2 regions of the Arthrobacter sp. G.S.26 genome follow, and region 2 is predicted to be linked to the other one. Evidence: predicted binding sites of a transcription regulator. Region 2 holds the regulator's gene; the other holds the start of a gene.
What was found. The regulator LexA, encoded in region 2, represses DNA repair genes until DNA is damaged. The targets are predictions, from matches to a motif close to TCGAACANNTGTTCGA.

Region 1 (15,193 bases), 1.3 Mb from region 2:
GCCGCGCACCTGCGCGCCAGCTCGGTGATGCTGCCGCAGGGGCCCGACGGCCTGCCCACCAGCGTGGCCACCGCGTTGATTGACGACGACGGCGCCGCCACCTACACGTTCGACCTCGCCTGGGAGCTCCCCGGCCTGGCCGACAGGATCGCCTTTATGCTGCAGGGCACCACGCTCCTGCACACCGGATCCATCGCCACCATGCTGGCTCCCGGCGCCGCTGACGTGCTGGCCGCCGTCGAGTTCGCGCACCCGTCCGCCACCATCAGCTTCGATCCCAACTGCCGCCCCAGCATCATCACCGATGTGGACTATGCGCGCGGCCAGGCCGAGAAGTTCGTCGCGCTCGCCGACGTGGTCAAGGCCTCGGATGAGGACCTGGCGTGGCTGTATCCGGGCCGGGACGTGCTTGAATCGGCGCGGCACTGGCTGGCGCTGGGCGGCTCCGAAGGGCCGGCGATGGTGGTGGTGACCCGTGGCGCCGACGGCCCGTGGGGCATCACTGCCGCCGGCGTTGCCGAGTACCCGGCCCCTTCTGTGACTGTGGCTGACACCGTGGGTGCCGGGGATTCCTTTATGGCCGCTTTGCTGTCAGGCCTGGTGGACCGGGGGCTGGACGGGGCGCAGAACCGTGACGTGCTCCGCGCGCTTTCCGCCGAGGGCCTGGGCGAGCTCCTGGCTCACGCCGCCCGCGCCGCCGCAGTCACCGTGTCCCGGCCCGGCGCCAACCCGCCCACGCGCGCCGAGCTGAACGGGGCGTTGGGGGAGGGTTAGGCCGGCGTCCATCCGTCCCGTGGATGGCAGATCGGCGCCCCGGCCGCAGTCACGCTGTTCGGGGGCATCGTGTTCTACGCCCTCATCGTGCATCTGCCGTATGTCATCACCGGCCTCGGCGTTGCCGACGCGGCACTCATCGGGCTCGCCGCAGCCATCGCATCCCTCGCCACCGCAGCGGGCGCCATCTCCTTCCGCTTCCTGGTGAAGCTGGGCACGAAGAACCTGCTGGCGCTCGCCTTCGGTCTGGCCGCCGTGGGACTTTCACTCGTTTCCGTTGCCGGGAATGTTCCGCTGGCCATTGCCGGGGCCGTCATAGCCAGCGCGGGAACCGGTGTCCTGCTGCCCACCCTCCTGACCTGGGCCGTGAACGGACTCGAATACCAGCAGCGCGGCCGCGGCACCGGCATCTGGACCGGAACCTTGTTCATCGGCCAGTTCCTGACTCCCATCGTCCTCGGCGCGGCCGCGGCGGGGTTGGGCAGCCTCGGGTTTGCCCTGGGCGCCTTGGGCATCGCATGCGCGGTGGCCCTCCTCGCCGTCCTGGTCCGGGGACCGCGCCTGGTGCCGGTCAGCCAGTAGCCGGCCTTGGAAGGGCGGAACTCCGGGCACGGATAACCTGTGGGTATGAAGAACCTGGACCTGAACCTGCTGCCCCAACTTCAGGTCCTCCTGGAACTACGCAACATCTCCCGGGCGGCGGAGCGGCTCCAGCTCAGCCAGCCGGCCACCAGCGCGGCGATGGCCAGGCTCCGGCGCCATTTCGACGACGAACTGCTGGTCCGAAACGGCCGCACCTACGACCTCACGCCTTTTGCCCAGTCGTTGGTCCCGCTGGTTGATGAAGCCATGCTTCACATCCAGCGGGCCACGCGCGTGCGGTCCGGGTTCGACGCCGCCACCAGTGAGCGGGAGTTCATCATCGCCGCCTCCGACTACGCTGCGGCGCTCATCGTCGGACCGCTGCGCGGGATACTGCGGGAAGAAGCACCGGGCGTTTCCGTGGATTTCGTCCCCACCGCCGGCTCCGGGATCCAGGGCCAGATGGCCGACTACTCCAGGATCGACCTGCTGGTGGGGCCCACGGGATACCAGATGCAGGGAGCCAGCAAACAGCTTTTCCGTGACAGCTTTGTGGCCGTGGCCGACGCCGGCAACCCGCTGCTCCAGCAGCCGCTCCTGACCCTCGAAGACCTGACCGCGGTGCCCCACGCCGTCGGCTATTTCGGCGAGGGCATCAGCACGCCGGCGGACAAGCTGTTCGAAGCGCGCGGCATCCAGCGCCGGGTGGCGGCCGTGGTGGCCGGCTTCCTCTCCCTGCCGCTCCTGGTCGAAGGCACGGACCTTGTGGCACTTGTCCCGCGGATGCTGGCCGGACGGGCGCAGCGCGGCGCGGACATCGCGGTGCTGGAGTTCTCGGGCGGGACCGAAGCGTCCCTGGTGGAGGCCATGTACTGGCATCCGTCCCAGGCGGAGGACCCGGCAAACGTGTGGCTGCGGTCCGTGGTCCAGCGCTCCTGCGCCCGGCTCCACGAGCTCTTTCCCGTCAACGCGCATCCGGTGGCTATCCACGCGGCGGATACCCCGTAGACCCACGGCTGGTGCCTGCTGCCGGAGGGGTACCTGCCTGATGCTCTCCTGTGACGCGGTGGTCGCGCAGCCGTAGACTCATGCTGAAACGAGCCGTGCAGCGACTCAAACAACCCAAGGAGGACTGTTATGAGCAATGTAACCACCAGCCCTGAGGCGGCGGCCGCCGCGCAGACCCTGTTCCGGGTGGCTCTGGGAGGGGTGCTCGTGGCTCATGGATCCCAAAAACTCTTCGGCTGGTTCGGCGGGGGAGGCGTCGAAGGCACCAGTGAGGGCATGCACGCCATGGGCTTCCGCCCCGCTAAGGCAAGCGCCGTCCTTGCGGGCGTTGGTGAAGCAGGAGCCGGGCTTGCCATGGCCCTGGGCTTGGCCACCCCTGCCGCGGGCGCCGCTGCCGCAACCACCATGGGCGTAGCGGCCAGCGTCCACGCCCCGAACGGTTTCTTCGCCCAGGAGGGCGGCCTCGAGTACCCGGCCGTCCTGGGCCTGGCTGCCGCCGCGTTCACTATTGGCGGCTCCGGACCGTACTCCCTGGATGCGCTCACCGGCCATGTCCTGGACCGGCCCTGGATGCGGATCACCGCTTTGGCTGCGATCCCCACCGCCATTGCGGTCCAGATCTACCGTCGGCGGCAAGCCCTCGCCGCAGACTCTGCGGCTCCGGCTGCCGGCACTGCCGCGGAACACGGCTGAGGACCGTCCTCGGGACCAGCCGAAACCCGGATGGGGGAGGGGCTGTTCAGCGCAGGGCGTCTCCGGAAGGAGCCGCAGCGGCAATCCGGTTGCGTGGACGGGGCCGGGCGGGAACCCGGGTCACGGCCTCGCGCCGGGTGCCGACGGTGTTTTCGATGGTTCCGATTCCTTCCACCGTCATCCGGACCACGTCGCCGGTTTTCAGCGGTGGGGGAGTCCGGGCGCCGTTCCGGCCCCAAAGTTCGGCGAGGCAGCCGCTGCCGCAGGTGCCGGAGCCCAGCACGTCGCCGGGCCGCACCACCGAGTCCTGCGAGGCATAAGCCACCAGCTCCGCGAACGGCCAGCCCATGTTGGAGAGCAGGTCCTGGCCGATCGCCTCACCGTTGACTTCGACAGCCATGGAGATGGGCAGGAACCCCTCGGCGTCATGCACGTCCTCGAGCTCGTCCGCCGTGACAATCCAAGGCCCCAGCGTATTGGCGAAGTCCTTGCCCTTGCAGGGCCCCAGGCTGACCTTCATTTCCCGGCGCTGCAGGTCCCGCGCCGACCAGTCGTTGAGGACGGTGTACCCAAAAATGTGCCGGTGGGCCTCCTCCGCGCCCAGGTTCCGCCCGTCGCTGCCCGGAACGCGTCCGACGACGGCGGCCACTTCCGTCTCAAAGTCCAGGTCCGTACACCCTGCCGGAATACCGATGACCTCGCCGGTGCCCGTCACCGTGTGCGGGTTGGTGAAGTAGAAGGTGGGTGCCTCGTACCATTCGGGCACCACGCCGGCCACGCCGTCGATGCTCTTCCGCACGCCTTCGACGTGTTCCTCAAACGCCACGAAGTCGCGGATGGTGGCCGGCTCCAGTGGGGCGAGCAGGTGTACGTCCGCCAGGGGAACGGCAGCAGCGGAACCAACCACCTGACGCGCAAGTGCCAGCGTCTCCTCAAGTCCGGCGTCGAGCAGCGTCTGGACGGACTGGCCTGCGGGCAGGGCATAGCAGTTTCCGCCGTCCACAAAGCCGGACTGCGTCCCGCCGTCGTGATCCCAACGGGCAATCTTGACCATGTGCGTGTTCCTTAAGCGTCGCGTCGGGCGGCCAGGGCGGCCGCCGCGGTGATGCCCAGCGTGCGTGCGTTGCCGCCCAAAACCTGGGTTTCGTCGTCGGCCGGAAGTCCGGCGGCCTGGACCTCGTCCACCGGGAGGTCTGATCCCATGTCGAACGGGTAGTCCGAGCCGAGCAGCACGCGCTCCGGGCCGGCTGCGGCCACGAGTGCCCGCAGTTCAGCGGGGCTGTGGACCAGCGAGTCGAAGTACAGCTTCTTCAGGTAGGACGACGGCGGCTGGGCACAGCCGTGCGCCTCGGGACGGACCGTCCACGCGCGGTCCGAGCGGCCCAGGGTGGTGGGAAGGTAGCCGCCGCCGTGTGCCGCCAGGACTTTCAGTTCAGGGTGCCGGTCCAGGACGCCGCTGAAGATCAGGTGGGACAGGGCCACCGCATTCTCGGCCGGCTGGGAAACGGTGTTGGCCAGGTAGAAGCGGTCCAGCCGCTCATCCAGCGAGCAGCCAAACGGGTGCAGGAACACCAGGGCGCCCAGCTCCTCCGCGCGGGTCCAGAATGGCTCCAGCCGGGGATCGGACAGTTCCACGGTGCTGCGCTCCGGGTCCTCGGGGGTGGCGGCGAACGAGCCGATCTCCACACCCAACAGCCCGCATTCCAGCACCGCATGCTCCAGGGCCTCCACCATCAGGGCAGGGTGCTGGAGCGGGACCAGGCCCAGGCCGTTGAGCCGCCCGGGCGCGCGGTCCACGAACTCCCGCACCGCCTGGTTGGCAGCTTTCGCCAGCTTCAGGGCCAGTTCCCCGCCGGCGAAGTAGTAGAAGTGCGACGGCGACGGCGAGACCAGCTGCACATCGACGCCCTGGGCATCCATATCCGCGAGCCGGCGGTCGAGGTCGGTCAGCTGCGGCCAGCGTTCCTTGATCATCCTGCCCGAAGCGGTCATGGACTCGGGCCCGTTGCGCCGGACTTCCAGAGCCTGCTGGGCGCCGAAGCCTTCGGGGTCCGCCTCGGCCACGAGCTGTTGCAGGGCCGGAAGCAGGATATGGGCGTGGACGTCCACGATAGGTACTTGAACGGGAGCGGTGCTCATGCGGGTTCCTTCAGCATGGTGGACAGCGAGTTCATCAGGCCGGGCACGTTGGCGTCGCGGACGCCGTCGAGCATCCACTGGCCCAGCTGGACGGAGGCGGTAACTACTGCCGTGGCCCGGTCCAGGCGTCGGTCGGTGAATTCTTTCCAGAGCGTTTCGGTGATCTCGTCGGCCTGGATCAGCAGTTCAGCGAGAACGGTCGCGTCCTCCAGGGCCATGGCGGCACCCTGGGCCACCGTGGGTGGGCAGCTGTGTGCTGCGTCGCCGATGATCACGGTGCGGCCGCGGTTCCAGGGACCGTCCACCAGGTGGGTGGTGAACCACGTGTAATTGATCCGTGCGCTGTGGTCCAGGTTGGCGCGGATTTCCTTCCACGGGCCGCCGTAGGCTGCGGCGAGTTCGGCCATGATGCGGGGTCCGTCCTCGTGTTTGCGTTCCTGCGCCTTCTCCACGAGGTAGGCGTAGATGGTGTCCGGGCCGGTGGGGCAGTAGCCGGCGATGAAGCAGGGGCCGCCGTAGGTCAGGTCGGTGCGGACCACCTCGTCGGGCCGCTCCACGAAGGCACGCCAGATGCCCATGCCGGTGGGCTGGGGTTCCACGTCGATGCCGATGGCCTTGCGCACGGCTGAGTGCAGGCCGTCGGCGCCAATCAGGAGATCGTATGTGGCGGTGCCGCCGTCGGCGGTGCTGACGGTGACGGACCCGCCGTCGTCCGTTATTCCGGTGACGGTCCTTCCGTAGCTGATCCGTGCACCGGCCTGTTCGGCCCGTTCGCGGAGGATGGCGGTGAGGTCCGGGCGGTACATGCCCATGGTGGCGGGAAGGTCATCGCCGCCGGTACGGATGTCTTCGAGGACGGCGATGACGGTGCCGGCGGGGTCGGGGGCGCGCAGGCCCAGGGTGCTGAACCCGTAACCTTTCGCCTCCACCTGGTCCCAGACACCGAGCTGGCGGAGCACCCGCAACGCGTTGCCCTGCAGGGTGATGCCGGACCCGAGGCTCTGCGGGGCGTCCGCTTTTTCGAGGATTTCGACCTGGATTCCGGCGTCGGCCAGGAGGATGGCTGCGGCCAGCCCGGCGGCTCCCGCCCCAACGATTCCGACGTTCTGTACTGCTGCCATCGCTGACTCCTTTGTATTGACGGCGATACTGCTGGTGGTTGTTCTGCTTTAGCTGAAAGCTACCGGACCGCGATCGGATTGACCGGCGAGCCAACGGCCCCCGTGATCGGGAGCGGGGCTGCGGTGAGCAGGAAGTCGTACCTGCCGTCCGCTGCGCACGCTTCGGCCAGCCCGTCCGGGTCCCACATCTCGCCCAGGAACAGGCCAAGGTTGGGGATGGCGATCTGGTGCAGGGGCTGGAAGGCGGCGTCGAACTCGTTCGGACGGACCTCGAAACCCCAGGTGTCAGTGGCGATCCCGGCGATTTCTGAGCGGTGCAGCCAGGGCGCGGTGGTAAAGGACAGGCCGGGGGCTGAGCCGCCGGCGTAGTCGCCCCAGCCGTCGCGGCAGACCCGCGTGTATTGTCCGGTGCGGATTACCACGATGTCGCCCCGGCCCACGGTTGAGCTGGGGCCTTGGAGCTCGATGGTCCGCTGGAGGTGTTCCGGGGTGATGGCGAAGCCGTCCGGCAGTTCGCCGTCGTTCCTTCCCAGCTCGGGGCCAAGCGCCCGGCCGACGTCGAGCAGCACGCCCCGGGTGACGATCTTGGCGGCGGCAGTCTCGATGCCGGTCACCAGGTCGCCCTCGGAGGTGACGACGTCCCCGGCGGCGCGGCCGTTCCAGGCCTTGCCCTGGTCAAAGATGTGGCCCAGGCCGTCCCACTGGGTGGAGCACTGCAGCGGCATGGCGATCACGTCGTCCGCGCCGCCGAAGCCGTGCGGGAAACCCTGGTTGCCGCGTTCGGCGTCCACCCCGGTGTCCGTCATGGTGTGGACGGGGTTTGTGCGGCGGCGCCAGCCCTTTTGCGGGCCGTTGGTGTCGAACGGCTGGGATAGCGAGAACGCCTCACCGGTCTTCACCAGTGCTGCGGCTTCGACGCGCTTGGCGGCGTCGATGAAGTTCAGGGTGCCCAGGACGTCGTCCTGGCCCCAGCGGCCCCAGTTGTTGTGGGCCGCGGCCATGGCGCGGATGCTGCCGAGCGGATCGTCACGCCGGATAACCGGGGAATCAGTTGATTCCCCGGTGCCGGTTGGTGCTGTGTCCTGGGTGGTCACTGGACACCTTCACTTGTGGGTTCGTCCTTGCAATGGATCAGCTGGGTGCCGAGCCCGGTGATGGTGCCTTCCATCACGTCTCCGTCCTGGAGCAGGCGGCCCCAGTGCTGGCCGTTGCCGGCTGGGCTGCCGGTCAGAACGAGGTCGCCCGGGCGCAGCGGCATGATCTGCGATGCTTCGCTGACCAGCTTGGCGACACCGAAAATCATGTCCTGCGTGGACTCATCCTGCATGGCTTTGCCGTTGAGCTTCAGGGTGACCTGGACGTCCTGCGGGTCGCCGAAGAACTTGGCGGGCACCAGCAGCGGCCCGGTGGGCAGGAAGCCCGGCGCGTTTTTGGCGCGGTACCAGTCGGAGCCGATGGCGGGCATGTCCTTGCGGAAGACGTATTCGCGGGTGGTGATGTCGTTGACCATGGTGTAGCCGAACACGTACTCCAGGGCTTCCTCGGGGGTGACCCGGAATGCCGTCTTTCCGATCACTGCTGCCAGTTCCAGCTCCCAGTCATGGGACGTGGAGTAGGACGGCAGGGTGAGGTCGTCCGTGGCGGACGCGATCGCCGTCGGGAGCCCGATGAAGAAGTACGGCGTGCCCTGGCCTGCGCGCTTGTCCATCATGGCGGCGGTCTTGGCGCGCACTTCCTCCTCGTCCTCGCCGGGTTCGCGGTGGGCTGCGGCGAGGTCGATCACGTGCTTGCGGTAGTTCGCGCCGGTCTGCAGGACCTGCGCTGGCTCCACCGGGGCGAGGATTTCGACGTCGGCCAGGGCCAGGCCGGTGTGCCTGTCAGCGGAGGCGGCCAGCGAGTCCAGTTGTGGTTCGGTGGTGTCCCAGTGCTCGATCAGGGAGTTGATGTCCCCGTCCAGCGGCAGGACCCGGCCGTCCACCAGCAGGCCGGTGCGTGCCTTGGCGTCGCCGGCTTCCTGGAACCGGACGAGTGCATAGGTTTCAGCCATGGTGTCTTAGCCCCGGCCCTGCTTGGCGTACGGGTTCAGGAGGGCTTCCTTCATTTCCGGGGACGCACCTTCCTCCGTGGCAGTGAAGCCCTCGGCCGGCGGGAAGGATTCAGTCATGGAGTGCGGCATAGCGCCGTTCTTGTAGAAGTTGTTGGAACCGAGCGAGGGCTTCCAGGTGTTGGCTTCCCAGTCCGGGACGTAGTTGCGGTAGCCGCCGGAGTTGAGCTCCACGCGCAGGCCGGAGGGGTCGCGGAAATAGAGGAAGTTCTGCTCACCCACGCCGTGGATGGAGGGGCCGTATTCCATCGGGGTGCCGTTTTCCATCATGACGTCGGCGGTGCGGAGCAGGTCCTCGGTGGCGTCCACCCAGAAGGCGATGTGGTTGACGCGGCCGGCGCGGCTGGAGGTGTCCAGGACAACGCCGAGGTCGTGCGACTTTTCGTTGGTGGTCAGCACGGAAAACACGGTGATGGGTGCTTCGTCCAGGTCAACGAACGCCATGACTCGGAAGCCCAGGGCCTCGTTGTACCACTTGGCGAAGCCGCGCACGTCGGAGGACGCGACGGTGACGTGGTCCAGGAAACGGGGGGCGGCGGCGTGGCTGCTGCGGCGCTCCGGGCGGTCCGGGTAGGTGGATTCGAAGCCGGGCTCGGCCACGAACTTTTCCACGTCGTAGAACAGGCGCATGTGGTGACCGTAGGGGCCAGTGAACTCGTAGGCCTTGCCGTAGCCGTGGCCGCCGGCGGTCCAGGTGCCCTGCACACCCGTCGCTTCGACGCGCTGGGCGGCGGCTTCGAGAGCTGCCTGGGAGTTGGTGCGCCAGGCCATCCGGCCCAGGGACGCTTCGGGGCCTTCGGTGACGACCAGGCTGTAGCGGTAGTAGTCGCCCCAGCAGCGCAGGTAAACGTTGCCATCCACGCGGTCGATGATGCGCATGCCGAACTTTTCCTCGTAGAACCGTGCCGACGCTTCGACGTCCGGGGCGGTGATCTCGAGGTGGGCAAGATGGGAGAGGGGAGTTTCCACGTTGAAGTCCTTCTGGTTACTGGCTGCGGTCGGTTTGGTGCAGGTCCTGTAACCACTGTGAAGCACTTCATATATTTGGGGAAGGCGAGTTTTTCGATATCAACTATCTGCCTCACCGATACCCATCGGATGGCCGTTCCCTCACTTAATGCGCCTAAATCGCCAACGCCCGCTCACTTTCCTGGGGACGGTGAGCGGGTGTTGGCCAAAATGGCGCATCTAGTGAGAGCGTCCTGGCTGAAGCCGGTGTTACTCCTTGCCGAGTTTCGCAGCTGAGGTCTGCTCGCCGGACACGCTGTTGAGGGCACGCAGGTCGAAGATGCCGTTGATGTCCGCCTGCTTGGTGGTGCCGGCGGTGACGCCGTCGGCCAGGAGCTTCTGGTAGGTTCCGGCCAGCGGGTCCACGGTGAACACGATGTTCTTGAGGGACCGGTCAATCACGTCGGCTTTCAGTTCGGCGCCGGCAGCTTCCTTGAGGGCTGCGTTGATGACGGTGGCCTTCTCGCCGTCGGAAGCCTTGTTCAGCCATTCAACCGACTTCACGTGGCCTTTTAGCAGCGCCTTTACAGTGTCCGGGTGGTCGGCTGCGAACTTCTGGTTGACGATCAGGATGGTGGTGGGGAATTCGCCGGGCTTGCCGGACAGCGAGCCGTCCCACAGGTCCTTTTCATCCACCAGCACCTTGGCGCCGGCGGTCAGCACGAGGCGGGAGGCCCACGGCTCGGGAACCCAGGCGCCATCCAGCTTTCCATCCTGGAAGAGTTTGAGGGTCTGGGCGTTTTCGGTGGGGTTGATGGCGACGTCGCCGCTGCCGTCCACGTTGGTCTTGTAGCCCTGCGTGACGAGCCAGGCACGGAGTGCGACGTCCTGGGTACCGCCCAGTTGCGGGGTGGCCAGGGTTTTGCCCTTGAGGTCGGCGGCGGAGGTGATCTCCGGCCGGACCACCAGCTGGGCGCCGCCTGCTGCAGCGCCGGCGATGATGTTGATGGACTGGCCCTGGCTCTTGACGAACGAGTTGATGGCCGGGTTGGGACCGATGTAGGTGGCGTCGATGGCGCCGGCGTTGAGGGCCTCGATGGCGGCCGGGCCCGCGTTGAAGACCTGGGTGCTGAGTTTGGTGCTGCCCAGCTCTTCGGCGATGAAGCCCTTGCTGACTCCCACCAGCGCCGGGGCGTGCGTGACGTTGCCGAAGTAGCCCAGCTTCAGGTCGGCGGCCGGGTTGCCGGCAGGGGCGCTGTCCGCGGCGGGGGTTGTGCCGCCGTTGTTGGCGTTGACGGCTGACGCGACGGCGACACCGCCACCCAGGAGGGCCAGGACGGCGGCGGCGATGCCGATCTTCAGGCCGAGCGGGCGTTTCGGGGCTGCGGACTGGCCGGCCACAATGCGGGTGGAACTCTGAGGACTCTTGTCCTGGGATTCAGACATCGGGGATTCCTTCGGTGGGGGATGCTGAGTTGAGAGTACGGAGCGCCCGGCAGGGCCACAATCGTTCCGGTCGCGCACGTTCACGGGACGACGCGAAGGCTCAACGTGGCGTAGCCAGGCGTCATCCAAGGACGCGGGACGTCTTCCTGCGGCCGGATCAGGGGCCGTCAGGCTGCCTTGACCAGTGGCAGTTCCGCCCAGTGCGTGGTGTACCTGGGGGAGCGCATGTCCCGCTTCATGGTCCAGTCGAGTCCGCTTTTGATGCCGCCATGGCCCAGCCCGATGGCGCCCCGGCCGAACCGTTTGCTGACATCCGCCAGGAGGACGCCGATGCCGCGTTCCTCGTGCGGGTTTTCGAACAGTTCCAGCGGCGACTGGTTGCCGGTGGGGCGCAGGTCCGTGAGCATCAGGCCCACTTTGGCGTACCTGAGCCCGTCCCGGAGGCGGGGCAGCAGGGCATGGGCTGCCCGGGTGAGCAGGAGGGGGTCCGCGGTGGGCATGGGGAGGGGCACACAGACGCTGGGATACGCCTGTTCCTGCCCACTGAACGCAGACGTGGCCGCGTACGCGGTGAGCACTTTGGCCTGCAGCCCGTGCTTGGCCAGCCGGGCGCTGGCCTGCTGGCCGTAAATGCTCAGGACCTGGCGCATTGCCGCGGTGGTGGTCACCGGAGTAGCGAAGGACCTGGAGAAGATGAGTTGGTCCCGGCCGATGCGCTCCTCTTCCAGGGGAATACAGGGGGTGCCGCGCAGCTCCAGGACGGTGCGCATCATGACCACCGAGAATTTGTCCCGGATGGCCACCGGGTCCGCCCGGGACAAGTCCAGGATGGAGTGGATTCCGATCGCGTTCAGCCGCTTGCTGAGCCGGCCGGCCACGCCCCAGATCTGGTCGACGGGAAGCTTGCCCAGGAGGTTTTCCCGGACGGATCCTGGGACGGAGTCCCAATGGCAGACGCCGTGGAACGACGGGTTGTTTTTGGCCCACTTGTTGCACAGCTTGGCCAGTGTTTTGGTGGGTGCGATTCCCACGCAGACCGGCACTCCCACATGCCGCAGGACCGCCGTCTTCATAATCCGGCCCAAGGCCAGCAGCTCCTCCGGCTCGCCTTTGACGCCGAGGAAGGCCTCGTCGATGCTGTAGACCTCCAGCCAGGCCGAGTGGCGGCCCAGGAGTTCCATGACCCGGGCGCTGATGTCCCCGTACAGCTCGTAGTTGCTGGAGCGCGCCACCAGGCCCCACTCCTTGGCGCGCGGGGCCAGCTTGAACCACGGCTCACCCACCGGAATGCCCAGCGCCTTCGCCTCCGGGGAACGAGTCACGGCGCACCCGTCGTTGTTGGACAGCACCACCAGCGGCTTGCCTTCCAGGCTGGGATCAAAGGCGCGCTCCGCCGACGCGTAGAAGCAGTTCACGTCCACGTGGGCGATCTGCGGGAGTTGCCGCATCAGCGCCGGCTTAGACATGCCGGCCGTCGGCCGGGGCCCGGGGGCTGTTTAGACGTGGTGCAGGCATCGGGTGGCCACACCCCATACCGTCAGGTCCGACAATGCCGACACCCTGATGTCCGGATACCGGGGGTTCTCGGCCTGAAGCACCACACCGGCCGGCGTAATGCGGAGCCGTTTGACCGTCAGCTCGCCGTCCAGGACGGCGATGACCACCGAGCCGTCCTTGGGTTCGAGGGCCCGGTTGACGATCAGCTCGTCACCGTCGCTGATGCCGGCACCCTCCATGGAATCCCCGGTCACCCGGACCACAAAGGTGCTGGTGATGTCCTTAATGAGGTGCGCATTCAGATCGATCCGGCCGTCAAAGTAGTCCTGGGCCGGCGACGGGTACCCCGCTGCGACAGGCATGGGGGAGACCAGTACCGAGATCAGCGAGGCGCCCGCGGTTAGCACACGGGGACCAACAATAACGCCCACAACACACCCTTATTCGAAAATATGTTCGATTAGTTCAGTGTAGTCCCGGGCGCCGACATCCGCGAGAAACGGCGTAGGCAGCTGGCGCAGAAGCCATCAGCGGCGCCCAAGCGTTCCTTCGAGGAAAACGCCACCGAAGTGGGGCGGCTGCTGGGCGCCGCGGCCCAGGGCCCGGGGGTGCCATCGAAGCCGGCGCCGGCCGGGGAGATCACCGTTGACCTTGCTCCGGGCGACTATACGGTGAAAGGTGCGTGTGCCGGCGTCATCCGTTGAAACTTCCGTTGTCGACGGCGGGAACGCGCCGATGACGACGCCGTACCAGTGTTCCTCAGGCCTGGAGCGGTTCCTCCGCCACCCCGTGGCCCGGTCACCATTCGCTCCGCCTCGTCCCTGGCCAAGCCGGCCGCCGCCGGTGTGGCCATCCGGCCCAACACGGACCCGCGGGCCGCGGAGTTGGAAGACATGTCTGAGTGGTCGGCGCAGCAGTTCAAGCCCTCAATCCCGGGCCAAACCATGGCCAGCACCGCCGCAAACCATGCCACCAGCATCAGCATGTCCACGCGGCCGGGCAGCTACGAGCTGCATTTCATCTGCGACGGGCCGACCGGGGCCAGGTTTTCCATGAGCAGCAACGGAGCAGGGATCGTCGACCCGGTGGGCGTTCCCTGCAACGGGGTCACTTTTACGGCGGCCGTTGACGTGCTGGCGCCCGGGGCGGATGTCAGCATGGCGCCGTTCGGCGGTGCTGATGGCCGTTACGCTGTCCGGCTGGTCCCGTCCCGCAGCCCGGGCTGAATAAACTCAGGGGCGGCCGGCGTCGACCACCGGCAGCAGCGCACCCTGGCTACGCGGTGCCGATCCAGTGGCGGCGTTTGCCGTTGCGGCTGTCCTCGTAGACGCCGCCATTCCTTTCGATCGTGGCCCGCGACCCGGCGTTGTCCTCATCGCACGTGAGCAGCGCCCGCATGATTCCCAGGTCGCGGGCGACCGGCAGGGCGGCGGCGAGTGCGCCGGCTGCATGGCCGCGGCGCCGAGCGGAGGGCCGAACGCTGTAGCCGATGTGCCCGCCCTCGTTAAGCAGGTAGTCGTTCAGCCTGTGCCGGATCGCCAGCGAGCCAAGGAACGTTTCGCCGTCCACGATCCACAGGTAGGTGCAGGGCACGTGTCCCTGCTGCCGTGGGCTTTCCGGCAGGGCGTCGTTGGTGAGCGTGTCAACAAACCGGCGGAATGCCGCGGGATCCTTGAGGTCTGCCAGGAGCCAGCCGTCGGTGCCGGAACCATCCATGCGGGTGCCGCCAAATTCGGCGGCGGCTTCAAGCCAGGAGTGGTGGTAACTGACGTGGGGTACGGCAAGCGTAGGCATGACCCCGATCGTAGCTGAGCCCCATGGGCTGACCATAAAGCGTCGGAAATGCCATTCCACCTGATAGTTTTCCTTGGCCGAGACGGGTTCCCTGTTCCGGGATCAGCTCACGCGTGTGACACTCGGCATGAATGGCGGCTTTTTCACGGAATCATCGATCTTTTGGTGTCGCACGCGAGGGGATCCCCTGTCGAACGCAAAAGCACCCGTTGGACCGCGGTCCAACGGGTGCTACATGACCGCGGTGAAGCGGTTGATGAGGGAGGTCATTTTGAGGCCGGCGAAACCGGTTGCCGAAGGTTTAAGCGGAAGAACGCGATTTCCTTGCCCACCGCGTACCCGATGGCCGATGCCGGGATGGGCACGAAGGCGAGCCCCTGCCAGGGATGGTGCAGGAGGAGAAGTGCAGCCGATCCGGTCAGGATCGAAGCGTAGATCGGCCAGCGCGGCCCGTGAATGCCCGTGAGGAATCCGGTGGCGCCGCCGATCAAGAGCGCAGCTCCGGCGACCAGCAGCGCAGGCGGACGCGAGCCAAGTGGAACGGAAGTGAAGACAAGGATGACCAGCGCGGCGAAAAGCGCGGCGGGAATCGTTACGCGTCCCCAGAAATCTCGGACGATTTGCCGTCGATCCACAACATGTTCATGCACAATGTCCCCCGTATTCGTCCTCTCCCCAGGTTACCGAGCATGCAGCGAGGCGTCGGTTGCCGCAGTCCAACGGGAGCGGCTCCACCCTGGATGCCCTGAATGATTGCCTGAGCGACGTAGCCGTTCAGAGCTACGGATGGACAGCGGCAGACAGGAAGCATTCTCGTGATTGACGAGTATCAAGCCGGGCGCCGGCCTGCACCGCCTGCTCCTGAAGGCCCATCCGTACAAAAATGTCCCGCCAGGTGGGGGGACCGGGCGGGACTGCCCTACCGTAACAGGGCATCCTGGGAACTTCGGGAGAGCCTTGGTCTGCGCTGCGCGCCAACCAACTGATGGGCATCCGCTGGCGCGGCCGACTGCTTAGGCCAGGGCCGCCCGACCGGCGCCTGCGACGGCGGAACTGCCAAGATCACTGCCGGACAGGGCATGCCCCG
Region 2 (15,193 bases):
TTGAAGCGCTTCTTAGCACCACTGTGGGTCTTCATCTTCGGCATGGGAACCGATCTCCTTACGTGTCCGCAGGCTGGGCCTGCAGTTCTATCGAGCAGCCACCCTTACGGGCGGCGTGCTGGTTGCTGGCTGCCGGCGGGACTTACCGCCGGCAGTTGTGGACTAAGTGGTTTTCTTCGCAGCCGGCTTCGGCGCTGCCTTGGGGGCAGGGCGTGCAGCAGGCTTGGGGGCAGCAGGCCGGGCCATCGGCTTCGGCACAGCAGCCGGCTTGGGAGCGGCAGCCGGGGTGGCGGCTTCCGTCTTTTCAGCAGCAGCAGGCTTGGCAGCCGGGGCGGCGGCCTTCGGGGCTGCAGCCTTGGGGGCAGCGGCCCTGGGAGCAGCGGCCTTAGGAGCGCCAGCCTTCGGCGCGGCGGCCTTGGTGGCCTCCTGCTTGGGGGCTTCCTGCTTCGAAGCCTCCTGCTTGGGGGCTTCAGCCGGTGCCGCGGCGGCTTCGGAAGGTTCGACGGCGGCTGCCGGCTTTTCCTCCGGAGCCTCGACTGCTGCGGCGGGTTCGGTGGTGATGGCGAAGCCCTCGGGCAGCAGGTCCGCGAGGGACTGCGTGAAGGGTGCCTGGTCATCGCCGGAAACGTCGATGTGGCCGCCCGTTGCCCGGGCTTCGTTCTGTGCCTTGGACTCGGCGCGCTGGGTGGCACGGCGGGCTTCGGCCTTGGCCTCAGCCTTGTTCTTGAGCGGGCCAACCACCATCACCATGTTGCGGCCGTCGATGCGGGGGCTGGACTCCACCACACCGACTTCAGCGACGTCGTCGGCGAAGCGCTGGAGCAGGCGGATGCCCATCTCGGGACGCTGCTGCTCACGGCCACGGAACTGGATCATGGCCTTGACCTTGTCCCCGGCGCCGAGGAAGCGGAGGGCGTGGCCGCGCTTGGTCTCGTAGTCGTGGGTGTCGATCTTCAGGCGGAAGCGGATTTCCTTCAGAACGGTGTTCGTCTGGTTCTTCCGGGCTTCACGGGCTTTGACAGCGGCTTCGTACTTGTACTTGCCGAAGTCCATCAGCTTGCACACCGGAGGCTTGGCCTGCGGCGCAACTTCAACGAGATCAAGATCGGACTCGGCAGCCAGGCGCAGTGCATCATCAATACGGACGATTCCTACCTGTTCACCTGCAGGGCCGACCAGCCGCACCTCGGGGACGCGGATACGCTCATTGATTCTTGGCTCGCTAATGTTAAAGCTCCTGTGTTTGTTGTGGATTCCGGCAAATAGAGAAGGCCCCCAATTGCCGGAGCAATCGAAGGCCTCTGAAAGGTTGGCTGGACTGCCCCACTAAGGGACTGCCCGCACACACCGGCTACTGCCGGCGCCATGCCCAACCAGGTACCCGGCAACCTTGCGTCCCTCAGATGTTCAGGAACATCGAAGGACAACGGCTGACGCGGGTGGGAGAGAACTCCGCTTGCAAACTGCATGCCATTCTACAGAAAAAGATTCCTGTCAACGCCGCGGGGCGCCGCAGGAATCCGATCGTAAGGACAATCTCTGAAATAACAGCATCCAGTCGGTCTGTGTCAAGCTTACCAGTATGAGCACCCCAGACAGTAATTCACATGTTTTCGAGCCTGCAGCTGACGCCGGCGGCGTCTCGCAGCAGATCCGGGACATTTCCGAAGTTCCGGCCATTGAGGTCATCACCACCGCCGCCGTGCACCTGATGAGCGCGGCCGCCGTCAAGCTGGGCCTCGCCGCCGAGGAAAACGCCGAAGAGCTCAAGGACCTCGACGAGGCCCGGAAGCTGATCCACGCCCTGGCCGGTCTGGTAACCGCCGCGGCACCCGAGATCGGCTCCCAGCACGCGGGCCCGTTGCGTGATGGCCTGCGGTCGCTGCAGCTGGCCTTCCGCGAGGAATCCCTGATCCAGGATCCGCCGGGCAAGGGTCCGGGCGAGAAGTTCACCGGCGCCGTCAACTGACGGACGCCTTCCGGGGCGCCGGCTCCGGAGACTGATGACCACCACGGCGGCGGCCGGCCCACACGGGCCTGCCGCCGCCGTCGTTTGTTAACCAACCGGCTCTACGGGCCTGGCGGCTGCGCCCGCGGTCCGGCTCAGGGAGCAAGTCCAGCCCGGGCAGCTGCGCCGGCCACTGAAACGAGTGCAGCCGTGCAGCTCAGGCGGTTGCGCGTCGCCGGCGAACCTGCTGAAGCACCAGTCCCACCAGGCACAGCAGGACTCCGGCGGTGCCGACGGCGAAGAAGCCGCCGGACGGACCGACACCGTCGATGAACACCCCGGCAAGCGGCGCGCCCAGGGCAACGCCGCCGGTCAGTGCAGAGCCGTACCAGCCCATGGCTTCGCCGCGGCGTTCCTCCGAGACCAGATCCGCGACCTTCTCCGACGCGGAGGACAGCACCGGCGCGCAGAGCAGGCCGGGGAGCAGGGAGACCAGCGCCAGGGTCCAGGTATCGTGCGCGAAGCCCATGGGGATGGTGAAGGCGGCCATTCCGAGCAGCAGCAGGATGGGTGACACGGGCCGGTGCATGGCACCGTAAATCAGTCCACCGACCACGGACGCGGCGCACCAGAACAGGAAAACAATCCCGATTTCGCCCTGGTGTCCGCCACCTTCCAGGGCAGCGACGATGCCCACGTCGGTGCCGCTGAGGACCATCCCGGTTCCGGCTGCCACGGCGAACAATGCCGCTACGGTCGCCGTGAACCAGGCGAAGTTGTGCGCCACCCGTCCCCGGATCCCCGGGGCTGGGGCACCTGCCGGCACCAGTTCCGCCGCCGCCTCCTGAAGGTGGGCCGGGGCCGCGGCCACCACTGCCGCTTCGGCGGCGTGGCGCTCGTCCCGGCTGCGCTCCCCCTCGGCGTCTGCGGTCTGGGCCGGGCTGCGGGTGGGTGGGTTGAACCACATGAGGAACAGGCCGGCGAAGGATGTGGCCAGGCCTACAACGGTGAGGCCGGCGACGGTGTGGCCGCTGGTGGCAATGATGGCGCCGGCCGCCGGGCCGATCATAAACACCAGTTCGGTGGTGATCGCGTCGAGGGCGAAGGCCGTGCGGCGCTGGTCCCCCTCAGCGAGGATGCCCAGCGATTGGCGGACCACGCTGAAGATGGGGAGGGTGAGCAGGCCGCCCACAAACACCAGGGGCAGCAGCCACTGGTACGGGACGTGGGGCACCACGGTCCAGATGACCGCTTCGGAAACCACGGATGGTATGAGGGCCTTCCGCAGGCCCACGGTGTCCACCCTGCGGCCCCGCCACGGCGCGCCAACGGCGATGCCGATGGTCATCACGGCGGCGGCGGCTCCGGCGGCGGCATAGCCCTGGTCCAGGGTGAGGACGATGTGCAGGGTCAGCAGCACGCCGGCTGCGGAGTGGGGAATACGGGCGATCATGCCCACCAGCAGCAGGCGCCGGATGGGTTGGACGGCGAGCAACTCCCGGTAGAGAGCGAAATTCACGAAAATGATCCTTAGGTCTGCCGCAGCCTCCCGGGGTTTCCCGCCTGGCTGCCGGCTACTGTATGGCGCGCCTCAACTTGACCTCGATCGAGTCGACCCGCTCCCCAAACAATACATTCCGCGACCACTCGCCCTGGAGCCCCGCCACCAGCTGCTGTACCCCGGCAGCGTCCAGCCCGTCCGCCAGGTAGAGCACCACCTGCAGCTCGGGACCGGCGCCGCCACCGGCAAGGGTTGAGCCGTCCGCTGCGGCGGTGGACACTCCCCTGCCGGGTTTCAGCTGAAGGTCCCGGACGGCGGGGAAGGCCGCTGCAGCCTGCCGCATTTCGGTGGCCAGTTCCGCGTCCGCGTAGGACGGCGACCAGGAGTGCTGCTGGGCCAGCGCCCACAGGCCCGGTCTGCGGACCACAAAGGTGACCCCGGACCCTGGGTCAAGCACCATAAGCTCGGCGCCCTCTGCCACCGCGGACAGCGCGGCCCTGGCGGCGTAGACGGCCACCGGCCGGGCGTCCGGGTGCCAGGCCGAAAGGGCCCCGGCTGATGTGAAGGCCGGCATGGCCGTCCGTCCGTCCGCGGCCTTGAGGGTGACCAATGCCATGTCGGCCTGCTTGTCGGCGTGCAGCCCCGAGTCCGTTTCGGCTTCCTCGGCCAGCTGCGCAACGATCGGGATAAACACCCTGGCCGTGGCCAGCGAAGCCACGACCCCGGCTTCGTCGCCGGTGCCGGACCGGAGTGCCGCGACGGCGGCGAGGTAACCGGCGTCGGCAGCGCCGTCGTCGTCGTCGAAATTGTGGATCCGGGCGTCATCGCCGGCCAGGCTGCGGCCTGCCCAGGGCTGTCCGGCAGAGTCTGAGGCGCCGCCGGCCCCGGCCAACGCGGCGGCGATATGCCCGGGCAGGTGCCGGGGCGCGGGGCTGTCCGGACCGGACTCTCGGCTTGTCATGCGGTTTCCCTGTTGCGCCTCAGCGGCGGCCGGCAACGTCGAGGGCTTCGGGCAGGGTGAAGGCGCCGGCGTACAGGGCCTTGCCCACAATGGCACCTTCGACGCCCAGCGGAACCAGCGAACGGAGGACCTTGAGGTCCTCGAGGCTGGAGATGCCTCCCGAGGCGACCACGGGCTTGCCGGTCTTCTCCACCATCCGGCGGAGGAGCTCCACGTTGGGGCCCTGCAGGGTGCCGTCCTTGGTGACGTCCGTGACCACGTAGCGTGCGCAGCCGGCGTCCTCAAGGCGTGCCAGGACGTCCCAGAGGTCCCCGCCTTCCTTGGTCCAGCCGCGGCCTGCCAGTGTAGTGCCGCGGACGTCGAGGCCCACGGCGATCCGGTCGCCGAAGCGGTCGATTGCCCGGCGGGTCCAGTCCGGGTTCTCCAGCGCGGCGGTGCCCAGGTTCACGCGCGCGACGCCCAAGTCAAGGGCAGCTTCGAGGCTTTCGTCGTCGCGCAGCCCGCCGGACAGTTCCACTTTGATGTCCAGCCGGCCCACCACTTCGCGGAGCAGTTCCGCGTTGGACCCCCGGCCGAAGGCTGCGTCGAGGTCCACCAGGTGCACCCACTCGGCACCCTGGTCCTGCCAGTTCAGCGCAGCTTCCAGCGGGGTGCCGTAGCTGGTTTCGCTGCCGGCCTCGCCCTGGACCAGCCGGACGGCCTGTCCATTAACAACGTCGACGGCGGGCAGAAGTTCCAGGACCGGCAGGTCGTTTGCGGTGGTCATCAGTTTCCTCAGGGTTGGGTGACGGAGTACGCGGGCCCGGTCACGAGCCAGGCAGGGTCAGGAGATACGCGGCCACCAGCGACATCGCGGCCAGGACGTAGAACGAGACCTGGGTCCAGAGCGGTTTGGCCTGCTGGCGGAAGGACAGTGCGCCGCCCACCAGGAGACCGGCCAGGCCCATCAGGACAATGGACCACATTCAGGAATCGCCGCCGGCCGCGGGCTGGGCAGCGGTTTCGGCTGGGGTGGCATCGCTGGTTGCGGGGCGGCGCAGGGCGTCCACCCAGTTGCGCAGCAGCCGGGCTCCGGCGTCCCCGGACTTTTCCGGGTGGAACTGGGTGGCGCACAGCGGCCCGTTCTCCACCGCGGCAATGAACGGAGCGCCGTGCTCGGACCAGGTCACCAGGGGCGCCGCCATACGCGGCTGGATGATGTCGAAGTTCCATTCCTGCACCCCGTAGGAGTGCACAAAGTAGAAGCGTTCGTTTTCGACGCCGGCAAACAGTTTGGAGCCGGCCGGGGACTTCACGGTGTTCCACCCCATGTGGGGCACCACCTCGGCGGGCAGCAGTTCCACCTTGCCGGGCCATTCGCCGATGCCTTCAGCTTCGGTGCCGTGCTCCACACCGGCTTCAAAAAGCACCTGGAGTCCTACGCAGATGCCCAGGACCGGGCGTCCGCCGGCCACCCTGCGGCCGATCAGGCGGATCCCGTCCACGGCTTTGAGCTCGCGCATCACCGTTTCAAAGGCGCCGACGCCGGGCACCACCAGGCCGTCCGCGTTCAGCACGTCCCCGGGCTTGGCGCTCAGGATGACTTCGGCTCCGGCACGCTCAAGGGCGCGGACGGCGGAGCGTACGTTCCCGGAGCCGTAGTCAAGCACGGTGACGGTGGGTTTGCCCTGGGGCGACTCGAGCCGCTGGGCTGCCGAGGGGTCGATGATCGCGCCGTCCTTGAGGATCCGGCCCGTCACAGGGCGCCCTTGGTGGACGGGATGCCTTCAACGCGCGGGTCGGGTTCCACGGCCGTGCGCAGGGCCCGGGCGAACGCCTTGAACTGTGCCTCCACGATGTGGTGCGGATCGCGGCCGGCCATGACGTTCATGTGCAGGCAGATGCCGGCGTGCAAGGTGATGGCTTCGAAAACGTGGCGGGTCAGGGACCCGGTGAAGTGCCCGCCGATCAGGTGGTACTCCTGGCCTGCGGGCTCGCCGCCGTGCACCAGGTAGGGCCGGCCCGAGACATCAACAACGGCGTGGGCAAGGGCCTCGTCCAGCGGGACGGTGGCTTCGCCGAAGCGCCGGATCCCGGCCTTGGTGCCCAGGGCGGTGCGGAGGACTTCCCCGAAGGTGATGGCGACGTCTTCGACGGTGTGGTGGACGTCGATGTGGGTGTCACCGGTGGCCTTGACGGTCATGTCGATCAGCGAGTGCTTGCACAGGGCTGTGAGCATGTGGTCGTAGAACGGCACCGAGGTGTCGATGTCCGATACACCGGTGCCGTCAAGGTTGATCTCCACGAGCACTGACGATTCACTGGTGGCACGCTCCATGCGTGCGGTCCGGGACTCGGCTGCGTTCGATCCGGTGGAACTCATGGTCAAGGGTCCTTTGAGGGAAGTGGGGTGGTGGGACGGCGTGCGCCCCGTTGGTCAAGTCTAGGCGCGAAGCCCGGGCGTCCCGGCAAGGATGCTTTCCAGGGCGGACAGGAACGCCGTTGTCTCCTTCTCCGTGCCTGCAGTGACGCGCAGGTGTCCGGGGATCCCGACGTCCCTGATCAGCACGCCGGCGTCCAGGAGTTCCTGCCAGACCTGGTGCGGGTCCGTGAGGCCGCCGAAAAACACGTAGTTCGAGTCGGACGCCGCGGGCTTGAGGCCCAGCAGCTCCAGCCCGGCCACGATGCGGTCGCGCTGGACCATGATGTCCTGCACGTCCGCCATCAGGGCCTCGCGGTGCTCAAGTGCGGCAAGGGCAGAGGCTTGCGTGATGGCTGACAGGTGGTACGGCAGCCTGACCAGGCGGAGGGCGTCGGTGACTTCCGGGGCCGCCGCCATGTAGCCGAGCCGGGCGCCGGCCAGGGCGAAGGCCTTGCTCATGGTGCGGGTGACGATCAGGCGTTCCCGGCCGGGCAGGAGGGTGAGGGCGCTGGGTGTGCCCTCGTGGGCAAACTCGTGATACGCCTCGTCGACGATGACGATGGTCTGGCTGTCGGCGCCGGCTTCGTAGACAGCCTCAACCACGTCCAGGCCCAGCCCGGTTCCCGTGGGGTTGTTCGGTGAGCAGAGGAAAACGATGTTGGGCTGCAGCTCGCGCACCTGGCGGGCAGCCGATTCGGCACTGAGGCCGTACCCTTCGGCGCGTACCCCTGCGATGTATTCGGTATCCGTGCCACTGGCCAGGAGCGGGTACATGGAATACGTGGGAGGAAACCCCAGGGCGGTCCGGCCGGGGCCGCCAAACGCCTGCAGGATCTGCTGGAGGACCTCGTTGGAGCCATTGGCGGCCCAGAGGTTGGCCTCGTCCAGGCCGTGCCCCAGGTATTCCGCCAGGGCCTTCCGCAGATCGGTGAATTCGCGGTCCGGGTAGCGGTTGAGCCCGGCAGCGGCCTCGGTGACTGCTGCGCTGATGGCGGCACGGACGTCCGCCGGGACGCCATGGGTGTTCTCGTTGACGTTGAGCAGGATGGGAACATCCAGCTGGGGGGCCCCGTAGGGGGTCAGCCCACGGAGGTTGCTGCGGAGGGGAAGCCGGTTCAAACGCTCTAGCTGGTCATTCACCTGAACAGTTTAGTGGCCCTGCCCGGCCCCGGAAAATGTGACGGTCCGGGACTGCCATCCTGCGGGTGGGGTGTCCTTGTTTCCAGGCGTTGGTGCTGGTCCGAACGTGGGGACGAACAGCCCGCACACGCGTTCGAACAGGCTAGTACGTAGGGACGAAGAGCTGCTGGCCGGGGAGGACTGCTCCGCCGGTGAGGTTGTTGAGCTGCACGATGTCCGCAATGACGTCCCGCGCGTCCCGGTCCGGAGCCACATAGCCGGCAATGGCCCACAGTGAGTCGCCCGGCTGGACTGTCACCGACACCGAGGGTGTGGGGGCGAGATCCGCAACGGAGTCGGACGCTTTGGCCGGCGAGGTGAAGAAGCCGGCCAGGGAGAGCAGGACCGCTGCCAGCAGCATCAGCGGGATGCCCACCAGGACAATCCGGCCGCGCCGGGTGAGGCGGAGCGGCGGCAGGGCCTTTGAAGCCTTGGAGCGGGAAACCCCTGCACGCGGAACCTGGTGGATGGAAGCTGCGGGGTGTGCCACCACGGGAAGTGAAACCTGGGTGAGTGATGTAGCTGACATGAACTGAGCCCTCCTGGACCGTACTGTGCTGCCCGGTTGTCCTTCCCAGCAGCCACGCCCCGGCGTATCCGGTATCTTCTTCGAACGGGGCAAGCAAGGAATAGAACACATATTCGAACTTTGCTTCTTCAGTTTTAGCATCTATCAACGAACAATGTCGAGACTCGCTAGAACAAATGTTTGAAAAAGCCTTGTGGCTGGCCTAGCTTTGAACCAACGAACAACCACCTCTGAAGTTGATCACCAGGGTCTGACAATGAGGACGGGACCAACCGGCCCGGGGGCACGGACAGCCCGGTGGCAACCGAAAGGCATTGGCGAATATGGCAGCAGCAGCCGCCGGAAGCAGGGCAACCCCGCAACCGAAGAGGACCGCCAAGGGCCTGACCCCCCGGCAGAAGAAAATCCTCGAGACCATCCAGCGGTCCGTCAATGACAACGGCTACCCGCCGTCCATGCGTGAAATCGGCGACACCGTAGGGCTCGCCAGCCTCTCCAGCGTGACGCACCAGCTCTCGCAGCTGGAAAAGCTCGGCTACCTTCGCCGCGATCCCAAGCGGCCCCGCGCCATGGAAGTCCTGATGCCCCTCACGCTGGACGGCGGCGCAGCCAAAGCGGAGTCACGCCCGGCCAACGGCGCCTCTGCGGGCGGCGCAACCGTCACGGTCCTGCCCACCGCGCTGGATACGGCCATGGTGCCACTGGTGGGCCGTATTGCCGCCGGCGGCCCCATCCTGGCGGACCAGGTGGTGGAGGACGTGATGCCCCTCCCCCGCCAGCTGGTGGGCCAGGGCGAACTTTTTATGCTCAAGGTGGCCGGCGATTCCATGGTGGACGCCGCCATTTGCGATGGTGACTGGGTGGTGGTGCGCCGCCAGGCGGACGCCGTGAACGGCGACATCGTCGCCGCCCTCCTCGATGACGAGGCAACGGTCAAGACGTTCCGCCAGCGTGACGGCCACACCTGGCTGCTCCCGCAAAACACCCAGTACGAGCCCATTCTTGGTGACCACGCCACCATCATGGGCAAAGTGGTCTCGGTGCTGCGGTCCCTCTGACTGTCGCCAAACTCCTGTTCCCCCGAACTGCCGGTACGGCCGGTGGGCTGGCAGCGTCGCTGCCTGCCCACCGGCCGTACTTGTCTCCGCGTCCGGCCAGGGTCTGCAGCTAGGCGTTTTCCCGGGCCAGCCGCTCCAGGGCGGCCACAGCAGTCTTGGGATCCGTTGTGGCCCAGAACGGGGGCAGCGCCCCGCGCAGGAAGCCCGCATAACGTTCGGTGGCCAGGCGGGAGTCCAGGACTGCCACCACGCCTTTGTCCCCGGTGGACCTGATCAGCCGGCCGGCGCCCTGGGCGAGCCGGATGGCCGCGTGGGTGGCCGAGACGGACATAAAGCCGTTCCCGCCGGCCTGCGCCACGGCGCGGGAGCGGGCGGTCATCAGCGGATCGTCCGGGCGCGGGAACGGGATCCGGTCAATCACCACCAGCCGGCATGAACCGCCCGGCACGTCCACGCCCTGCCACAGCGACATGGTGCCGAAGAGGCAGGTGTCGGGCTCGTCAGCAAACTGTTTCACCAACGCGGTCATGGTGGAATCGCCCTGGCACAGGACTGTCTGTTCCAGTTTGGGCCGCAGCGCCTCCGCCGCTTCCTCTGCCGCGCGGCGGGACGAAAACAGGCACAAGGCTCCCCCGCCGGAGGCCGTAATGAGGGTTTCGAGTTCAGCCAGCGATTCCGGGGAGACCCCGCGCCCGGGCTTGGGCAGGTGCCCTGCCACGTACAGGATGCCTTGCCGCGGGTAGTCGAAGGGCGAGCCGACGTCGATGCCCGTCCAGGTGGGGGCACCTTCCCCCACCAGGCCCAGCCCACCGGCTGCGGGTTCAAACGCCGAGCCAATGGCAAGGGTGGCGGAGGTAAGGACCACGGTGTGGCCGGCAAACAGGCCTTCACGCAGGCGGCCCGCCACTGACAACGGGGCAATGTTCACCAGGACCGGGGCGGTCTCGTCTGGCGGCGAATAGCCCTGGCCGGGATCGAAGGTGCTGGCGCGGGAGAACCACACCACTTCGCGGTTGTCGCGGGCTGTCAGGAGCCGCTCACACAGTTCCAGGATGAGCATCAGCCGGGACCGCGCCAGCTGCCGCCCGCCGTCGGCCGCAGCGCTTCCGTCGGCCTTGGAATCGGACAGCGCCGCCCGGCACGCTTCACGGAGCTGGTCCACACAGTCGAGTTGTTCGTCATTGAGCCCGTTGGGCAGCAGGCCGTTGGGGACACCGTCCAGCGCCAACTCCAGGTTCCCGGCGGCGGCGTTGAGCGCATCCACGGTGATGGCCGTGTGCTTCCGGGCTCCGGAGGCGGCGGCGTGGATCATGGCAACGGACAGCTGGCCGGATACCGCGCCCGTCACCCGGTCCTGGAGTTCGTGGGCCTCGTCCACCACCACCACGTCATACTCGGGCAGCACGGCAAGGCCCTCGAACGCACTGACGGCCAGCATGGCGTGGTTGGTCACCACCAGGTCCGCCTCGGCGGCATCCTGGCGGGCCAGCTCGCTGAAGCACTCGGCGGCCATGGGGCACTTCTGTGCCCCCAGGCACTCCATGGAGGTCACGGACACCTGCCGCCACGCTTTGTCGGTCACGCCGGGAAGCAGCTCGTCGCGGTCTCCCGTGGTGGTCTTCTCCGCCCATTCACGCAGCCGGACCACTTCGCGGCCCAGCTGGGATGAGGGACCACCCATCGACGCGGCAAAGTGCGGCACGCTGGTGTCTTCGGCCAGGGAGAACAGCTGGCCCTCGGCGGGTTCCTCGGACGGGAAGCCGCCTTCGAGCTTGTGCAGGCAGGCATAGTTGGACCGGCCTTTGACCAGGGCCACTTTGACGGGCCGCTCAAGGGCGGGGGTGATCGCTTTGAGCAGGCGGGGCAGGTCGCGGCCCACAATCTGGGTCTGCAGTGCCAGCGTCGCTGTGGACACCAGCGCCGGTTTGTTGCTTTCGATGGCATGGGCGATCAGCGGGATCAGGTAGGCCAGCGATTTGCCCGTACCGGTACCGGCCTGGACCAGCAGATGGTTGCCGGTTTCGAGGGCGCGGGCCACTTGGCGGGTCATCTCGTGCTGGCCGCTGCGGCTCTGCCCGCCCATGCCGGACACCGCCCGGTCGAGGAGTTCAATGGCGAACTCCTCGCCGGGTGTGCCCGTGGCGCTCCGCCCGGTATCAGTCATTGCTGGCGAATGGTTCGAGCTCGGCCGCAAGGCCTTCCCGGACCATCACCACGGCCCGGGTACCGTTCTCAACGTGGTCAACGCTGATGATCTCGGCATCCGATTCGTGCAGTTTGCTGATCAGGTCCCCGCGGTCGTACGGGATCAGCAGCTCCAGCTTGACGCCGGGCCGCGGGATACCGTCGCTGATGGCCTGCAGCAGCGCGTCGATGCCTTCACCGGTGCGCGCTGAAACCACCACGTGGCGGGGTTCGCGCTGCTTGAGCCGCTCCACCACAAAGGGATCCGCGGCGTCGGCCTTGTTCAGCACGATGATCTCGGGGACCTTGCGCGCGTCCACCTCGGTGAAGACCTTGCGGACGGCAGCGATCTGCCCCTCGGGATCGGGGTGCGAGACGTCCACCACATGCAGGATCAGGTCCGAGTCCGCTACCTCCTCCAGGGTGGACCGGAAGGCCTCCACCAGCTGGGTGGGCAGTGACCGGACAAAGCCCACGGTGTCGGCAAGGGTGTAGCCCAGGCCGTCCGCGGTCTCCGCCTTGCGGATGGTGGGGTCCAGCGTGGCGAACAAGGCGTTCTCCACCAGGACTCCGGCATCCGTCAGGCGGTTGAGCAGCGAGGATTTCCCGGCGTTGGTATAGCCGGCAATGGCAACGGATGGTACTTCGTTACGACGGCGGTTGGCCCGTTTGGTTTCCCGGGCGGGCTTCATCGCGGCTATTTCGCGCCGCAGCTTTGCCATCCGGGTCCGGATGCGCCGGCGGTCCAGCTCGATCTTTGTCTCACCGGGACCACGTGAACCCATACCTGCGGCGGCTCCACCCACCTGGCCGCCTGCCTGGCGGGACATCGAATCGCCCCAGCCGCGCAGGCGCGGGAGCAGGTATTCGAGCTGGGCCAGTTCAACCTGGGCCTTGCCTTCGCGGCTCTTGGCGTGCTGGGCGAAGATGTCCAGGATCAGGCCGGTACGGTCGATCACCTTGACCTTGACGATGTCCTCCAGGCTACGGCGCTGGGATGGTGCCAGCTCCGCGTCCACCACCACAGTGTCCGCGCCCGTGGACATCACAATGTCCTTGAGCTCCAGGGCCTTGCCCGAGCCCAGGAACGTTCCGGGGTCCGGTTTGGCGCGGCGCTGGACCAGGCCGTCGAGGACCTCGGAGCCGGCCGTTTCGGCAAGGGCAGCCAGCTCGCGCAGCGAGTTCTCGGCATCGGCGAGGGTCCCTTCGGACCACAGCCCGGCAAGGACCACCCGCTCAAGCCGAAGCTGGCGGTACTCGACTTCGGTGACGTCCTCGAGTTCCGTGGACAGCCCTGCGGTGCGGCGCAGCGCCCGGCGTTCCTCCAGGTCCTGCTGGTCGCCGTCGTAGCTGGAATGCTCCTGCTCCTGGTGGGAGATCGCCTGGGCTTTGCCAAAGACTGCCTTCCCGCCGTCGTCCGACTTCCCGTTGCTGCCGGCCGGCACGTCCTTGGAGAGGATCCGGTCGATCACAGCCTGGATGTCGGCGGGGCTGAGGTCCGAGGCGGCGGGATCGGATCCGGGGTTGGGCTGGTCGGTCATGGTCTCCTTTGAAGATTCGGCATTTCCAGAATAGTGCCGATCGCTGTGCTGTGGTGAAGTCTCTGAGCTGGGGTGACGGCCTGCAGTCATCCATGCCTCCTGTTTTTCGCGCAGCCCCCTGGGCTGCGGTTGGCGTGCCTGCACGGGACATCATGCTTTTGCTCCCGGTGCAGGGAAGAAATAGGGCCGGAAAAGGCAGGAGCGCCAGCCAGGCTGATGCTTCGAGGATTGTCCGGCGGCCGGAACAGCGCCGATCGCGGCTGGTCCGGTGCACGAGCGGAAGGTTGGCTAACCTGCGTCGCTGTGGGACGGGGCACGGGGCGGGCGGGGCCCGGCGCGTGCTACTCGAAGATCAGGAACATGCTCCCAACACTAGCAGAGCGCCAAAGTACGCGGTTTCCCATTACGCTCCAAGGGGAACTATTCTGGCTCGTTATGGAGTCAGCACATTATTTCAGCGCATCACCCGCCGGCCCTTTTACCCGCAAGCCGCTCACCGTGGATCTCGCCGGCGAAACCCGGCACCTCCACACCTCCGCAGGCATCTTCAGCCCTGACGGCATCGATAAGGGAACCGCTGTCCTCCTGGCCGAAGTCCCGGCGCCCTCCCCGCAGGGAAACCTGCTGGACATTGGCTGCGGGTGGGGCCCGATCGCCCTGACCATGGCGCTGCTGGCACCCGAAGCCACAGTCCACGCCGTGGACGTCAATGAACGGTGCATCACGCTGACCAACGAAAACGCGGCGGCCCTGGGGCTGGCCAATGTGGCAGCAGCCCTTCCGGATGCGGTGGATCCGGGGGTGCGCTTCGACACCATCTGGTCCAATCCGCCCATCCGGATCGGCAAGGACGAGCTGCATTCCCTGCTTCGGCTCTGGCTGCCCCGGCTGGCCCCGGGCGGCACCGCCTGGTTGGTGGTCCAGAAGAACCTCGGCTCGGATTCACTTCAGCGGTGGCTTGCCTCGGAGCTGGACGCCACGTTCAGCGTGACCCGCGAATCCACGGCCAAGACGTTCCGGATCCTGAAGGTCAGGAAAGCGTCCCTGTCGCCACAATAACGGCGGGGCCGCTGAGCTCCACGTGTTCGTGGCCGCCGGGCCCGGCGAAGAACTTCACGCCCACCGCACCGCCGGGGACGTTGACCTGCCACGTGTCCGGGGCTTCGGCCCCAGCCCAGTGACGGATGGCCACAGCCGCAGCGCAGGCCCCGGTGCCGCAGGACTGGGTCTCCCCCACGCCGCGCTCGTGCACCCGCATGGTGACCGACCCGACGCCGTTGTGCACCAGCGGGTCGGCGGGGACCACAAATTCGACGTTGGTGCCGTGGGGCGGCACGGGCTCCACGGTGGGCGCTGTGTACAGCCGGGTGGCGCTGAGTTCAGAAAGTTCGGCCAGGGCAACTACGGTGTGCGGGTTGCCCATGCTGATGGACAGGGCAGGCCGCGGCACTTCGAGGCCGTCGGCGGTGACCAGCGAGTCCATGGCCTTGGCGGTGGCATCGCCGGGGAAGATGAACTCCCAGGGGCCCATGTCCACCGCGTAGCCGTCGCCCGTCCGGACCACGGTCTTGACGCCGCCGCGCGTGCCGATGGTGAGGGCGCCGCCGTCGGGCAGGTCGATCAGGCCTTCGGCGCGCAGGAAGTGGACAAAGACACGCACGCCGTTGCCGCACATTTCGGACAGTGAGCCGTCCCCGTTCCGGTAGTCCATGAACCATTCGGCGTCGGGGCTGGAGGCCAGCAGGTCGCGGCCTTCGGGCAGGAATCGGGAAGGGACAGCGCGGATGAGGCCGTCCGCACCGATGCCGCGGTGCCTGTCGCACAGCGCAGCAACGTGGTCTGCGCCGATAACGGAGGTTCCCTCAGGATCGGCCACCAGGACGAAGTCGTT

Region 1: the regulator LexA is predicted to act here: its motif matches at 12,757-12,772, upstream of ACRB8A_RS00895 (LexA family protein).

Annotation. Positions count from the first base shown of each region.
Region 1 covers NZ_CP193752.1:182,712-197,904, forward strand. Annotated here, with positions in the region: gene ACRB8A_RS00835 (carbohydrate kinase family protein) at 1-774, shown strand, start outside; gene ACRB8A_RS00840 (MFS transporter) at 829-1,356, shown strand; gene ACRB8A_RS00845 (LysR family transcriptional regulator) at 1,402-2,364, shown strand; gene ACRB8A_RS00850 (DoxX family protein) at 2,494-3,057, shown strand; gene ACRB8A_RS00855 (fumarylacetoacetate hydrolase family protein) at 3,104-4,111, opposite strand; gene ACRB8A_RS00860 (amidohydrolase family protein) at 4,123-5,196, opposite strand; gene ACRB8A_RS00865 (FAD-dependent monooxygenase) at 5,193-6,317, opposite strand; gene ACRB8A_RS00870 (cyclase family protein) at 6,377-7,411, opposite strand; gene ACRB8A_RS00875 (fumarylacetoacetate hydrolase family protein) at 7,408-8,364, opposite strand; gene ACRB8A_RS00880 (VOC family protein) at 8,371-9,390, opposite strand; gene ACRB8A_RS00885 (ABC transporter substrate-binding protein) at 9,640-10,815, opposite strand; gene ACRB8A_RS00890 (Y-family DNA polymerase) at 10,983-12,281, opposite strand; gene ACRB8A_RS00895 (LexA family protein) at 12,312-12,743, opposite strand; gene ACRB8A_RS00900 (hypothetical protein) at 13,206-13,538, shown strand; gene ACRB8A_RS00905 (GNAT family N-acetyltransferase) at 13,588-14,106, opposite strand; gene ACRB8A_RS00910 (hypothetical protein) at 14,373-14,756, opposite strand; gene ACRB8A_RS00915 (isochorismatase family protein) at 15,120-15,193, opposite strand, start outside.
Region 2 covers NZ_CP193752.1:1,521,910-1,537,102, reverse strand. Annotated here, with positions in the region: gene rpmI (50S ribosomal protein L35) at 1-44, opposite strand, end outside; gene infC (translation initiation factor IF-3) at 163-1,185, opposite strand; gene ACRB8A_RS07005 (DUF1844 domain-containing protein) at 1,583-1,969, shown strand; gene ACRB8A_RS07000 (MFS transporter) at 2,166-3,467, opposite strand; gene ACRB8A_RS06995 (SseB family protein) at 3,523-4,410, opposite strand; gene priA (bifunctional 1-(5-phosphoribosyl)-5-((5-phosphoribosylamino)methylideneamino)imidazole-4-carboxamide isomerase/phosphoribosylanthranilate isomerase PriA) at 4,430-5,176, opposite strand; gene ACRB8A_RS06985 (hypothetical protein) at 5,217-5,375, opposite strand; gene hisH (imidazole glycerol phosphate synthase subunit HisH) at 5,376-6,149, opposite strand; gene hisB (imidazoleglycerol-phosphate dehydratase HisB) at 6,146-6,772, opposite strand; gene ACRB8A_RS06970 (histidinol-phosphate transaminase) at 6,833-7,951, opposite strand; gene ACRB8A_RS06965 (LysM peptidoglycan-binding domain-containing protein) at 8,094-8,519, opposite strand; gene lexA (transcriptional repressor LexA) at 8,843-9,577, shown strand; gene ACRB8A_RS06955 (ATP-dependent DNA helicase) at 9,687-11,741, opposite strand; gene hflX (GTPase HflX) at 11,734-13,302, opposite strand; gene ACRB8A_RS06945 (class I SAM-dependent methyltransferase) at 13,738-14,361, shown strand; gene dapF (diaminopimelate epimerase) at 14,333-15,193, opposite strand, start outside.